3 regions of the Paenibacillus sp. JCM 9796 genome follow, and region 2 is predicted to be linked to each of the others. Evidence: predicted binding sites of a transcription regulator. Region 2 holds the regulator's gene; each other region holds the start of a gene.

Region 1 (4,563 bases), 2.8 Mb from region 2:
TTATTATGTGGGCATCCTCTTTATTATTTTGCAATACCGCAGACAAATCGCGATGGAACGCAGGCTGTTCTCTACGAAGCTGCACGCTCTCCTGCCGGAGACGTGGCGAATCGTGTTATGGGGATGGGTCGGGGGGTTATGCGTCTCGGTATTGATGGCAGGTATCGGAGTAACGGTTCAACAGGAGGCGGTCTTGCTGTTATGGATCGTCTCGCTGCTGCTCGTTATCGTGCGCGTCAGATACTTATGCTGGGCGTATGCGGTCGGTGTCATCGGAATGCTTCAGGTGGTGCTGTCGGCGATCCCGGGTGTGAGGCAGTCGGATGACTGGGCTTGGCTGACGAAACCGCTCTTCGCGCTGGACATACCGGCCATGCTGGCGCTCGTTGCTATCTTGCATTTGGCCGAGGCGATCTACGTAAGGAAGCAAGGAACGCGGCTCGGCATGCCGATGTTTGTCGAGGGGAAGCGCGGAAGAATCGTCGGCGGTTACCAGCTGCAGGGCTTTTGGCCGATGGCGCTGTTTCTCGTCGTCCCGCTGCAGCAAGCGGCGGGCGGGCCTTTGCTTCCGTGGACGCCGCTGCTTGGGGGCGAGCTGTGGCAGAACGGCTGGACGATTGTGGGGTTTCCCGTCATGATCGGATTTACGGAGATGACAATCTCGCGATTGCCGAAGGACAAGGCGAGGATCGGTTCCAATTTACTGATCTTGTATGCGCTAATTTTACTGGGGCTGGCCGCTTTAAGCGCATGGCTGCCGGTGCTAACGTTCACGGCAAGCTTATTTGCGATTTTGCTCCATGAGGCGATGATTGTGTATAGCCGTTGGGATGAAGGCCGCCGCCGCCCGATTTATGTACACACGGACAAAGGGCTGAAAATATTAGCCGTGCTGCCGGGCAGTCCGGCCGAGGAGCTCGGCCTTAAAGCCGGTGAGATCGTCAGCAAGGTGAACGGGGTTCCGGTTCGCAGCAAGCAGGCGCTGCATCAGGCGATGCAGTTGAATCCGGCGTTCTGCCGATTGGAAGTGCTCGATGGGGCGCTGGAGAACCGCTTCTTGAAACGGGCGCTTTACTCGGGGGAGCATCATCAGCTCGGCATTATACTCGCTCCCGACCAAGATGTGCTGTACTATGTGGAGGAGAAGCAGGTATCGATTTGGGCATACTTGAGCCGCCGTTTGATCGGATTACTCCGCAATGAAAAAAATTCGAAGAGCATGTAAGGGGCAGGCGTCACGACAATCCGGACATTTCGGCACGGAATAGGGATTTCGTGATCGGCCCATGCGGATACCAGCCCAACGCCCGAACGTCGGGTTGCACAACGAGCCTGAGGCGAAAGCCCCAGGCTCGTTGCATAGATGGCGTTACCTTAGAACAACGATCTCAACGCGGCGGTTTTTCGCGCGATTCTCATCGCTGTTGTTTTCGGCCACCGGCCGGGTATCGGCATAAGACGTCGAGACGAACTTCTTCGGATCTAGCTGCGCGGTATAGACGAAGTAGCGCAGGACAGACAACGAACGCGCTTGCGATAATCCCCAGTTGTCTTTATACACGGAGCCGGTCGACAGCGGCAAATCATCCGTATGTCCTTCAATACTGATGACCGCGTGCAGAGTAGGAAACAAGCTTGCCAATTGGTTCAAGATCGGCAAGGCTCCCGGCTTCAGGTCGGCTTTCCCGAGATCGAATAGGAACAAGTCGTTCAAGGTGACCGCTACGCCGCGAGGCGTATTTGCCGCGGATATTTGCGCTTGCAGGTTGTTTTCCTGAATATAGGCCTGCACTTTCTGAAGCAGGTCTTCCAGCTGTTTTTCCCGCTGCTGCTGTTCTTCCTTCCCGGTCTCCGCGTTATCATTCTGTTCCTGCTCTGTCTTGTTGTCCTCGCCACCCGCGGACGGGTTTGCGGCACCCATGATGCCTTGGCCCTGCGGCATAATCGTATCGGCTTTCATGAATTCCATTTTCAACGCTTTCGCCAGCACTTCGTATTTCTGAACATCGATCTTGCTCATGGCATACATGATGATGAAGAAAATCAGGACGAGTGTAATAAAGTCCGCGTAGCTGAGCAGCCAGCGCTCGTGATTGGGAGGCGCGGCCTGCTTCTTTCTCCTATTCCTCGCCACCGGGTTCACCTGCGCTCTCGCCTTTAATGTGATCTTGAAGGAGGAAAGAACTCAACTTTTTCTTAATCAATTGCGGATTTTCACCCGCTTGCAGAGCTAGTATCCCTTCCAGCATCAATTCCATTTCGGCGACCTGCTCCGCGCTGCGAACTTTGATTTTGCTTGCAATTGGCAGCAAAATGAGGTTGGCGGAACCTACGCCGTACAAGGTGGCCGTAAAGGCGACTGCGATTGCCGGTCCCAAGCTTCCCGGGTCATCCAAATTGCCGAGCACATGAATCAAGCCCATTACCGTACCGATGATCCCCATGGTAGGGGAGTAACCGCCGGCGGCTTCGAACATTTTGGCCCAGCCTTCGTGGTGATTTTCAAGAGCGTCGATCTCCAGCTCCAAAATTTGGCGGGTCAGTTCGGGATCGGTCCCGTCGACCACCATCATCAAGCCGTCCCGCAGGAACGGATTCTCATTCTCTTGAGCACGCTGCTCCAGAGCGAGGACGCCTTCGCGTCTGGCTACGGTCGCCATATCGACGAGCTCCTCGATAACTTGCCCCGGGTCTTGTTTCTTCTCGCGAAAGGCCATGTTCAGCGCCTTGCCAATATCTTTAATTTGTTTTAACGGAAAGCTGACAAGCACGGCGCCGATCGTGCCGCCCGCTATAATCAGCATGGAGCTTGGGACGAAGAGCGCGGAAATATGTCCGCCATCCATCATATAACCGCCAATTAATCCTCCAATACCGATGATGATCCCGATGATTGTCATCAAATCCACTTTCGTTCCACCCCTAGAGATTCAAATATGAATAACGGCAGTCACCTGTCGCTTGTCATTGGAATATCCGTTCGGAATGAACGGAAGACGAATGGGTTCGTTTGCAACAGAAACGGAAAAAAGGTATAATGTATGGGAACAAATATTCCTATTACAGGAACGCAGTCGAACGGAGTCGAAGCTACGCACATAGATGGCCTACCTTTTTATCGGAATCCGGTAACCGAAACTTTAGAAGATTTCCACTCTTTTCATGAATGGGTGATGAGATGAGCGAAGTAACCATAAGCGATAAGAAGTTCCAGCTCGTATCGGACTATACGCCTCAAGGGGATCAGCCGAACGCGATCGAGATGCTGGTATCGAGCATCCGCTCGGGACAGAAGCACCAGACGCTGCTAGGTGCGACGGGAACGGGGAAGACGTTTACAGCCGCGCATGTCATTGCTCAACTGAACCGTCCGACGCTGCTGATCGCGCATAACAAAACCTTGGCCGCGCAGTTGTGCAGTGAGCTGAAGGAGTTTTTTCCACATAATGCAGTGGAATATTTCGTAAGCTATTACGATTATTACCAGCCGGAAGCGTACATTCCTTCCTCGGATACGTTCATCGAGAAGGATTCGAGCATCAACGACGAGATCGATAAGCTCCGCCACTCGGCGACCAGCTCGCTGTTCGAACGCCGCGACGTCATCGTAGTGGCTAGCGTGTCGTGCATCTACGGCCTCGGATCGCCGATGGAGTACCGCAATTTGCTGCTGTCGCTGCGGGTCGGAATGGAGCGTTCGCGCAACGACATTTTGCACCGGCTGATCGACATCCAGTACCAGCGCAACGATATGAACTTTATCCGCGGCACGTTCCGCGTCCGCGGCGACGTGATCGAAATCTTCCCGGCTTCGCGGGGGGAACAGGCGGTGCGCGTCGAGCTGTTCGGCGACGAGATCGAACGGATTACGGAAATCGATGTGCTGACCGGCGAAATCATTGGCGAACGCGACCATATTGCGATTTTCCCGGCCTCCCACTTCGTGACCCACGAGGATACGATGAAGGTGGCGCTCGTGAACATTGAGCGGGAGCTGGAGGAGCGGCTGGCCGAGCTGCGCGGACAGGGCAAGCTCTTGGAGGCGCAGCGGTTGGAACAACGCACCCGTTATGATATCGAGATGATGCAGGAGATGGGCTTTTGTTCGGGGATCGAGAACTACTCCGGACCGCTGACGTTCCGCGAACGCGGAGCGACTCCTTACACGCTGTTCGACTATTTCCCGGACGACATGCTGATCATGATCGACGAGTCGCATGTGACGCTGCCGCAAATCCGGGCGATGTACAACGGCGACCGCGCCAGGAAAGAAGTGCTGGTCGAGCACGGTTTCCGTCTGCCGTCGGCGCTGGATAACCGTCCGCTGCGCTTTGAGGAATTCGAGAAGAAAATCAACCAGATCGTGTATATCTCCGCGACGCCAGGCCCGTATGAGATCGAGAAGTGTCCGCAGATGGTGGAACAAATCATTCGCCCGACAGGATTGCTCGATCCGATCATCGAGGTGCGGCCGACGAAGGGACAAATCGACGATCTGCTCGGAGAAATCCAGGATCGCATCAAGAAGGACGAGCGGGTGCTGGTGACGACGCTGACGAAGAA
Region 2 (4,563 bases):
GGAAATTCTTATCGGTATTTCGCAGCTCCCATCGACTCTCGCCGTTTTTGTTAGAAAGGCGCCCTTCCGTCGGTTCGTTTCCGCGCTCGTAGCGCCCTGTCAAAAATCCGCCGCCAAGCGGTGCCCAAGGGATGACTCCTACGTTCTCCTCCAAGCAAAGAGGGAGCACTTCGCGGTCCATGGAGCGGCACACGAGACTGTACTGCGGTTGAATGGAAATAAACCGCGCGTAGCGGTTGAAGTCACTTAGATTTAACGATTTCATTAACTGGTACGCCAAGAAATTCGAGCATCCGATGTACCGAACCTTCCCTGATGCAACTAAATCGTCCAGCGCACGAAGCGTCTCTTCAATCGGTGTGACCTGATCCCAAACGTGAACTTGGTACAAATCGATATAATCGGTTCCTAAGCGTCGCAAACTGTCTTCGACGGCATCCATGATATGCTTGCGGGATAGACCGACTTGGTTCGGTCCGGGTCCGGTCTTCATTCGAACTTTAGTAGCCAGAACTACGTCCGATCTTCGTTCGCGAATCGCTTTACCGACAATCTCTTCCGATCTGCCGCCTGCATAGACGTTTGCCGTATCGATGAAGTTCCCTCCTTTATCCAGGAAACGGTTTATCATCTCTACGGACTCCCGTTCATCGGTCGTATGACCGAAGGTCATTGTTCCTAAGCAAAGTTCCGATACCAGAATACCGCTCTTACCCAAAGCCCGATATTGCATATCAAAACCCTCCTCCTACTTCTTCTCATCTTCATCAACAAATTTGATGTTATCGAGTTGAGTACGTAAGGAAGATTTGAAAGAATCAATGTACTTTTTACGCAATTCGTTACGTTCGTTCAACTCCGCTTCGCTCAATCCTTCGGATTTCGCTTTTCGAGCGAGTTCATTGATTCGCTTCACGGTAACATCATGTTCCGATTCCAACATGCCTATCCTCCCAGTCTTCTCGTGTTCCGGTTGTCGCCAGCTGTCGGAACCTGACAAGCATGTCCAGACAAATGGCGTTCGTTATCAAATTATACTTTGACATTATGGATAACGATTGTCAAGAGAATTGACAGGCGGGAAGAGCCTGAAATGTCAGGGCGAGCGGTATTACGGAAGCAACAATTGTTGACCGGCACGAATCGAAGCGTCCTTCAATCCGTTCTTTTTTTTGAGCTCATAGATGTATTCTCTCGGGTTGCCACCCTTAGCTATATGTTCATTGGCGATACTCCACAAGGTATCTCCTCGTTCGACGATAACGGTATGTTGTTCGGCCGGCAAGGAGGCGGCTGCATAAGCGTCCGAATTCCCAAGTAATGCCGTGATCACCGTGCTGATCCCGATGATCATGGCCAACACAAGACCCGTCAGAGCCAGACGCCCTAGCCGTTTGCGATTGCCGACCGCATCTGTTCTATTCATGGACGGCACGTTTACCGAAGTTTGACTGCTAATGATATGCATCATAATGACGACCCCCAAACATTTGTTCTTATATCAAAATAACACGAACACATGTTTGAGTCAATGCATTTTCTCGAACTTATGTTTGTACGAACGGCTATTCTGTGCTATACTTCCAATTAATAGTTTCTATATATTGGAGTGATACGATGAGCAAGATTTCCTCCCGTCAACAGGCCATTTTAAATTTTATTAAAAATGAAGTTAAGGATAAAGGTTACCCGCCTTCCGTACGTGAAATCGGCGAAGCGGTAGGTTTGGCGTCGAGTTCCACCGTACATGGACACTTGGAAAGGCTCGAGAAGAAGGGCCTTATCCGCCGAGATCCGACCAAGCCAAGAGCCATTGAGATTCTGGACGGGGAACCAGGAGAAGGCGCGTTCTCCGTTTCGGTAGCCCGCGTTCCGTTAATCGGACGGGTTACGGCGGGGGTTCCGATTACAGCAACGGAGAACATTGAAGATTACTTTCCGCTCCCCAGCCACTTTGTCGGCGATCAGAGCGTGTTCATGTTAAGCGTCGTCGGCGAAAGTATGATTGACGCAGGCATTCATCACGGGGATTATGTGATCGTCCGCCAGCAGCAGACCGCCAACAACGGCGACATCGTCGTGGCTATGACCGAGGAAGACGAGGCGACGGTGAAAACGTTCTATAAAGAAAGAGACCATATTCGGTTACAGCCGCAAAACCCGAGCATGGAGCCTATTCGGTTGAAAAACGTTTCTATTCTTGGCAAAGTCATCGGCGTATTCCGCGACATCCACTAACAACTCATAACCTCTCGAAGCTCGGCTGCTGCCGGATCGTGAGGTTTTTTCGATAAAAAAACCTCACGGAAGATCACCGCTAGGTCCTTATAGGTCTTGCTAAATTAAAGAAACGGACGCTCGGCTCAGCCGAACGTCCGTTTCTTTAATTATTAATAAAGCGTTAAATACTGCTCGCGCTCCCAAGCGTGAACTTGAGTACGGTAAATGTCATACTCGATTTCCTTAAGCTCGAAGAAATGAGCCAGCGCATGATCGCCGAGTGCTTCGCAAATGACATCGTCACGAAGCATTTCGTCGAGCGCTTGCTTCAAGTTGATCGGCAAGCTCGGAATGCCTTGCTCTTCCCGCTCCTCTTCGGTCATCACGTAAATATTGCGGTCCGTCGGAGGCGGCAGCTGCATTTTTTTCTTGATGCCGTCAAGGCCGGCCTTCAACATAACGGCCAGCGCGAGGTACGGGTTAGCCGCCGGATCCGGGTTACGCACTTCAACGCGCGTGCTGAGACCGCGGGAAGCCGGGATACGGATCATCGGGCTGCGGTTGCTGGCCGACCAGGCGACGTAACAAGGCGCTTCATAACCCGGTACAAGACGCTTGTACGAGTTGACGGTCGGGTTCGTAATCGCCGCGAACGCGCGGGCGTGGCGCAAAATACCAGCCATGTAATGACGTGCTTCTGCGCTTAGGCCGAGTTTGTCGCTCTCGTCGTAGAAGGCATTCTCTTTACCGCGGAACAACGATTGGTGACAATGCATGCCCGAGCCGTTAACGCCAAACAACGGCTTCGGCATGAATGTGGCATGCAGGCCGTGCTGACGGGCTACCGTCTTCACAACGAGCTTGAACGTTTGAATTTGGTCGGCCGCTTTAATCGCATCGGCATATTTAAAGTCGATCTCGTGCTGACCCGGCGCCACTTCGTGGTGTGACGCTTCGATCTCAAAGCCCATTTCTTCGAGCGTTAACACGATTTCGCGGCGGCAGTTCTCGCCGAGATCCGTAGGCGCCAAGTCGAAGTAACCGCCCTGGTCGTTCAGTTCCATGGTCGGATTGCCTTTCTCATCGGTTTTGAACAAGAAAAATTCCGGTTCCGGCCCGACGTTCATCGCGGTATAGCCCATTTCGTACGCTTCTTTCAACGCCGCTTTCAGAATGCCGCGCGGGTCGCCCGGGAACGGACGGCCGTCCGGCAAATAAATATCGCAAATCAAACGCGCCACGCGATCTTCCGTCACCCATGGGAACACGACCCAAGTATTCAAATCCGGGTATAAGTACATGTCTGATTCTTCGATACGAACGTAACCCTCGATGGAAGAACCATCAAACATCATTTTATTATCAAGCGCCTTCTCAAGCTGGCTTAAAGGTATTTCGACGTTCTTGATGGTGCCGAGCAAATCCGTAAATTGAAGTCGAATGAATCGAACGTTTTGTTCCTTGGCAATACGTAAAATATCTTCCTTCGTGTAGTTCTTATCCGTCACTGTGAAATCTCCTCCTTAAAAATCGGTACGTAATAACGAGGGGGTACCGCTCGCCCCGCCTCAGGTGAACAGAGCGGCGGTCGCTCCTCGGCCAAACCCTATTTTCTGAAAAAACGAGACAGTTCGCCTTGAATCAACGATACATGATTCGGTCGCTTGCCTCCGCCTATCAGCTGCTGCTTCAGCATCTTGTGCAGCTGGGAATCGGTCAGTTCCCGGCGTTTCACTTCGGATTGCTCGTTCAAGATGGTTGCATCCTCCGAATCTTTGTCGACCGGCAGCAGCACTTGTTTAATTCCTGCGATGTTAACGCCCTTCTCGATCAAATCCTTGATCTCCAAAAGACGCTCGACATCGTTGAACGAGTATAGACGCTGGTTGCCGCCGGTTCTTGCTGGAATGATCAATTCATGCTGCTCGTAGTATCGTATTTGTCTGGCGGTTAAATCCGTCAGCTTCATAACAATACCGATCGGAAAAAGGGCCATATTACGGCGGATATCATCACTCATGACTATCACCCCTAACACATAAAACCTTACTTTTATTGTAACCATGTTCTAGAAACGTGTCAAGTTATGTCAGGTTAATGCCACATGTAAGTAATGATTACAATAATTTGCGGTCGATCATGTTTTGGATGGCCGTCAGAACGCCGAGCTTACAGTGGGAATACGTCAAGCCTCCCTGCATGTAGGCAATATAAGGCTCCCGAATCGGCGCGTCGGCCGATAATTCCAGGCTGCCGCCCTGAATGAAGGTTCCGGCCGCCATAATGACCGGGTGCTCGTAACCCGGCATATCCCAAGGTTCCGGCACGACATGCGCGTCTACG
Region 3 (4,563 bases), 2.5 Mb from region 2:
AGTACCGGAAAGCCAAGCCGCGATCCGATGATGCCGACGGCGGCGCCTATACTGACGAGCGCGTCGGAACGATTGTCCTGCGCAGCGGCCATCAGCGATTGGTTCTCGATCCGTTTGGCCAACCGGTAATTGTAAACGTACACGCCCCACATGACGGCGGCGCAAGCCAGAGCTACCCAGGCGGCCAGCATGTCCGGCGCCGTGCGCTCATCGGCGAAGAAGCTGCGGCCCGCTTGCAAGACAACCTGCAGGCCTGCTGCTGCCATAATAAACGAAGCGATGAGCGAAGCGATCGTCTCCGCCCGTTTATGCCCATACGGATGATCGCGATCCGGCGGCTTCCGGGAAATGCGAAGCCCGATCAGCACCGCCAGTGAAACGACGATATCCGTCGTATTGTTAATTCCGTCCGCCGCGAGCGCTTCCGAACCGGTCATATAACCTATGGTTATTTTAAAAGCGGACAAAAAAACATAGGCGACGATACTAAGCCACGCGCCCTTTTCGCCCTCTTTCAAAGAATCATAGGAATCCACAGCGTTTCCCTCCATCCTCTATTGAAAAACCCTATCATTCCCGAAGTCCCAACCCATCATAGCAAACGAATGAGGTGTGGGTCTAGAGAAACAGTGTTTTCCGAGCTAATAAAAATAGGCGCAGGGCAACTTTGTTTTCCCGGTCAAATGTTGTGGGACTTGTCCAACGGTTTTGGCCTAATCCACTATAAATGAATACCCGCGTCGAAGCCGTCGTAATCTTCCCCGGACGGGTCGAATTTCGCGTGCTCATCCTTGTAGGCGCCGCTCGAGCGGTTCGAGTAAGCCGAGGCGGATAAATGAACCTCGGCTTCATCCGGTTCAACCTCGTTCACGAAGTGGGCGGGAATCGGAATGAGCCCGTCCGGATCGTATGCCATGGCATACGTCGAAATCTCGGACGGAGATGCTTGCCCCTCCAGCAGCCGACCGCCGTGAGCTTGCGCGACTTCGAGAGCCGACGTCAGATCATTGCGATCGACGATGACGTGCAGAACGGGGCTCTTCGTCTCCGTATGCAGGCTGACCTTGTAGCCAAGCTCCTCCAGCGTATCAAGCGCCATATAAGCTTCCTGGTTCGTCTCGAATTGAAAAAAGATCGGGGTGTGGGTCATGTGTGCCTCGTTCCTTTCTTGGATATGGCTGGATTTAGGTTGCCCCATCGCTTTACGGTTATTCCTCGGAAAGGCGAACATACTCGAACGGCTATCGGCATAAGATGGTAGCGGCTAATCTGGGAAGCTCTTCCGCATCCAGACCTGAGAAAGGAGGTGTTCCACCGATGTCTGACCCCGGACAGACGCCGCCGCAAGGCTCCCCCTCTCCGACGCCGGAAGATGTGCGGGCCAACAAGGCCGTTGCCGCTATCGCTTATCTGTTGTTTTTTGTGCCGCTGCTCGCCGCGAACCATTCACGCTTTGCGATGTATCACGCCAATCAAGGCCTTATGCTGCTGCTCGCCTTGATCGCTTGCAACATCTTACTGGGACTTATTCCTCTGCTCAATTTGCTGCTCGTGCCTTTAGCCCACCTCGTGTGCCTCGTATTCTGCGTGATCGGGATGATGAATGCGATCAACGGGGATATGAAGCCGCTGCCGCTGATCGGCCGTATTGAGATCATTAAGCATCCCTAGGATCAAAAAAAGGCGCTTTATCCCTAGGATGAAACGCCTTTTTGGGTATGACGGCTGCCGCCTGCTGCCTAGTTGACGAATTCCAGTCCGGTCAAAAGCCGCTTCAGCAGCACGGCCGCTTGAGCCCTTGAAGCGTTCTGCTGCGGCGCAAATTCATTTTTTTGCGGCGGCGTCATCCCCGGCTGCGAGCGAGTCGCCTAAATCCAAATACGTGAGCGGTTTCGGCCATACCGGCTCGTCCTGATCCTGCACGAGCAAGGACGCGGCCTCGGTTGAAGCGACCGGTCCGGCGCCCCAAGCAGCGAACGGGACGATCATGACGAACAACATGACGAATAAGGTAAACGATGCGATTTTACGAATGTACTTGGATCCTCCCGAATCAATGATCTTATTCTTAGTGAACTTCCTGAAAAAGCGTTCCTCCTCCCTCTCATTATAGATACCATTTGTATATTATATTAGAATTTGATACTTTACGTATCTGTTGATTCAAAATATTTCATAGCAGGTCGCCTTGCACAACGGTTGGGCGACTGATTTTTCAATATATAAGGAAATTGCCACTCGTTCTGGAATTTGTTATGATTGACAAATACAAAAAACTGTGTAAAATTAGTAATTAATAAAACACTTTACCGCTTAAAAGCTAAAAAGCTTAAAAGCCCGAAAGATGTCAGCGAGCACTTGTTAATTTGGAGAGGGGTAATTTTGATGACACGCGACACACACCACAAAATTTTGGATTGTACGATCCGCGACGGCGGTTTAGTGAATAACTGGGACTTTAGCGTCCAATTCGTGAAGGACATGTACCAGGGTCTAAGCGAAGCCGGCGTCGAATATATGGAAATTGGTTACAAAAACTCGGCCAAATTGCTGAAAGGTGCCGATGCCGGCCCTTGGCGCTTCCTTAACGAGGATTTCCTGAAGGAAGTCATCCCCCAAAAAACCAGTACGAAGCTTTCCGCGTTGGTCGATATCGGCCGTGTAGATGAGAAGGATATTCTCCCGCGCGATCAAAGCATGTTGGATCTGATCCGCGTCGCTTGTTACATTAAAGATGTGGACAAAGCGCTCGATCTGGTGCAAAAATTCCACGACTACGGCTATGAAACGACGATCAACATCATGGCGCTTTCGCATGTGATGGAGAATGATCTGAACGAAGCGTTCGAAGAAATCGCCAAAAGCCCGGTCGATGTCGTGTACGTCGTCGACTCCTACGGCAGCATGGATCACAAAGACATCGACTACCTGGTGTCCAAATTCCAACGACTGCTTCCGAACAAGAAGCTCGGCCTGCACATGCACAACAACATGCAGCTGGCGTTCTCCAACACGATCACGGGTGCGAGCAAAGGCGTCGAGTTCCTCGACACGTCCGTCTACGGAATGGGTCGCGCAGCGGGCAACTGTCCGACTGAACTGCTCGTCAGCTACTTGAAAAACCCGAAATACGATCTTCGTCCGGTGCTCGGCATTATCGAGAAACACATGATTTCGATGCGCGAGAAATGGGAGTGGGGTTACATCATCCCTTACATGATCGCCGGCGTCCTGAACGATCACCCGCGTGCCGCGATGGCCATTCGCTCCAGCGACGACAAGGACAAATTTACGGAGTTCTACGACAAGCTGACTTCCCCGGAAGTGATGCCGACCGGCTCCACTGACTAATAGCACACATCTGACCCGGTTTTCCATGCTGCTGCAGCGGCGGAGAATCGGGTTTCTCTATTGGCGCGCAGCCTCTGAAGCGGCCACCGGCTCCAACAGTCATTCGGAAAGGATTCGTGCTGAAGCTTATGTCCCGTCAAAAATCCATCAAAGTCACAGCGCCCAAGCGGCTGCTCCTTCCCGCATCGGGCTTCTTAAGCGGGTACACGCACACGTTAAATCCGTATGTAGGCTGTGCCTTCGCTTGCTCATACTGCTATGTGCGGGAGATGCCGGTCGCGAAATTTCGCGGCTCGCCTTGGGGCGATTGGGTGGACGTAAAAGCAAATACAGCCAGCTTGTTGAGCCGGGAGCTGAAGCGTGCCGGACGCAAAAAACCGGTTACGGTATTCATGTCGTCCGCGACGGACCCCTACCAGCCTGAGGAGTTCCGCGCCTGTCTGACGCGGTCTTGGCTGGAGGTCATGGCGGCATCCCCGCCCGAGGAGCTCGCCTTCGTGATGGTGCAGACGCGCAGCCCGTTGGTCACGCGAGATATCGACGTGCTGCGGCGGCTCGGGCCCCGCGTCCGCGTCAGCCTGACCATTGAGACCGACATGGAGTCGGTCCGGAAGCTGTTCACGCCGGCGGCGCCGCCGATTGCCGCCCGATTCGCGGCCTTGCGGCGGCTCGCCGAGGCGGGGGTGCCGACGCAGGCCGCCGTGTCGCCCGTGCTGCCGTGCAGCGACGGGCTGGCCGACCGGCTGGCGGAAACCGGTGTCGATCGCGTGGTGATCGACGATTATTTTATGGGCGACGGCAGCCAGGGGCGCCGGACGGAGAGGCTTGGTATGCGCGAGCTGTATCGCGCGAACGGGTACGACGCGTGGTACGACCGCGGCGCGTACTTGCGCGTGCGGGAGCAGCTCGCGCGGCGATTCGAGGCGCAGCGGATACGCGTGAGCCAAGAGGGCTTTATGCCCTGAAGCGGGCGGGAGCCGACCGGGCGGACGGGCGTTCGACGCGTTTCTTCGCAAGTTGGCCTTGCGGGCTATCCGCTATTGATGTAGTATCGCGAGTTAAAAAAATAACCCCCCAACTCCACTTTAACAGTGGTTTTGGAGGGTTATTCGTTTATTCTTGAAAAACTGTCTTCATCAAGGGGTTACCCTTTGGGCCACGCCTTCTCTCTTCCTGCACGATCCTACCGGAAATCCGGCGGAATCCGTCTTG

What was found. The regulator LexA, encoded in region 2, represses DNA repair genes until DNA is damaged. The targets are predictions, from matches to a motif close to CGAACATATGTTCG.
Region 1: a site for LexA is predicted at 2,970-2,983, ahead of uvrB (excinuclease ABC subunit UvrB). Genes of this name have one in related genera too.
Region 3: a site for LexA is predicted at 3,444-3,457, ahead of ACZ439_RS15560 (SPL family radical SAM protein). Genes of this name have one in related genera too.

The regions. Positions count from the first base shown of each region.
Region 1 is NZ_AP043723.1:2,956,671-2,961,233, forward strand. Features, by position in the region: gene ACZ439_RS14265 (PDZ domain-containing protein) at 1-1,225, shown strand, start outside; gene ACZ439_RS14270 (flagellar motor protein MotB) at 1,370-2,134, opposite strand; gene ACZ439_RS14275 (flagellar motor protein) at 2,121-2,909, opposite strand; gene uvrB (excinuclease ABC subunit UvrB) at 3,179-4,563, shown strand, end outside.
Region 2 is NZ_AP043723.1:110,719-115,281, forward strand. Features, by position in the region: gene ACZ439_RS00545 (aldo/keto reductase) at 1-733, opposite strand, end outside; gene ACZ439_RS00550 (DUF896 domain-containing protein) at 749-943, opposite strand; gene ACZ439_RS00555 (LysM peptidoglycan-binding domain-containing protein) at 1,112-1,471, opposite strand; gene lexA (transcriptional repressor LexA) at 1,618-2,238, shown strand; gene glnA (type I glutamate--ammonia ligase) at 2,391-3,728, opposite strand; gene ACZ439_RS00570 (MerR family transcriptional regulator) at 3,827-4,240, opposite strand; gene ACZ439_RS00575 (methionine gamma-lyase family protein) at 4,338-4,563, opposite strand, start outside.
Region 3 is NZ_AP043723.1:3,236,681-3,241,243, reverse strand. Features, by position in the region: gene ACZ439_RS15585 (cation diffusion facilitator family transporter) at 1-536, opposite strand, end outside; gene ACZ439_RS15580 (hypothetical protein) at 722-1,150, opposite strand; gene ACZ439_RS15575 (magnetosome magnetite crystal formation protein family) at 1,318-1,671, shown strand; gene ACZ439_RS15570 (hypothetical protein) at 1,825-1,989, opposite strand; gene ACZ439_RS15565 (aldolase catalytic domain-containing protein) at 2,386-3,351, shown strand; gene ACZ439_RS15560 (SPL family radical SAM protein) at 3,480-4,316, shown strand; gene ACZ439_RS15555 (NAD-dependent malic enzyme) at 4,535-4,563, opposite strand, start outside.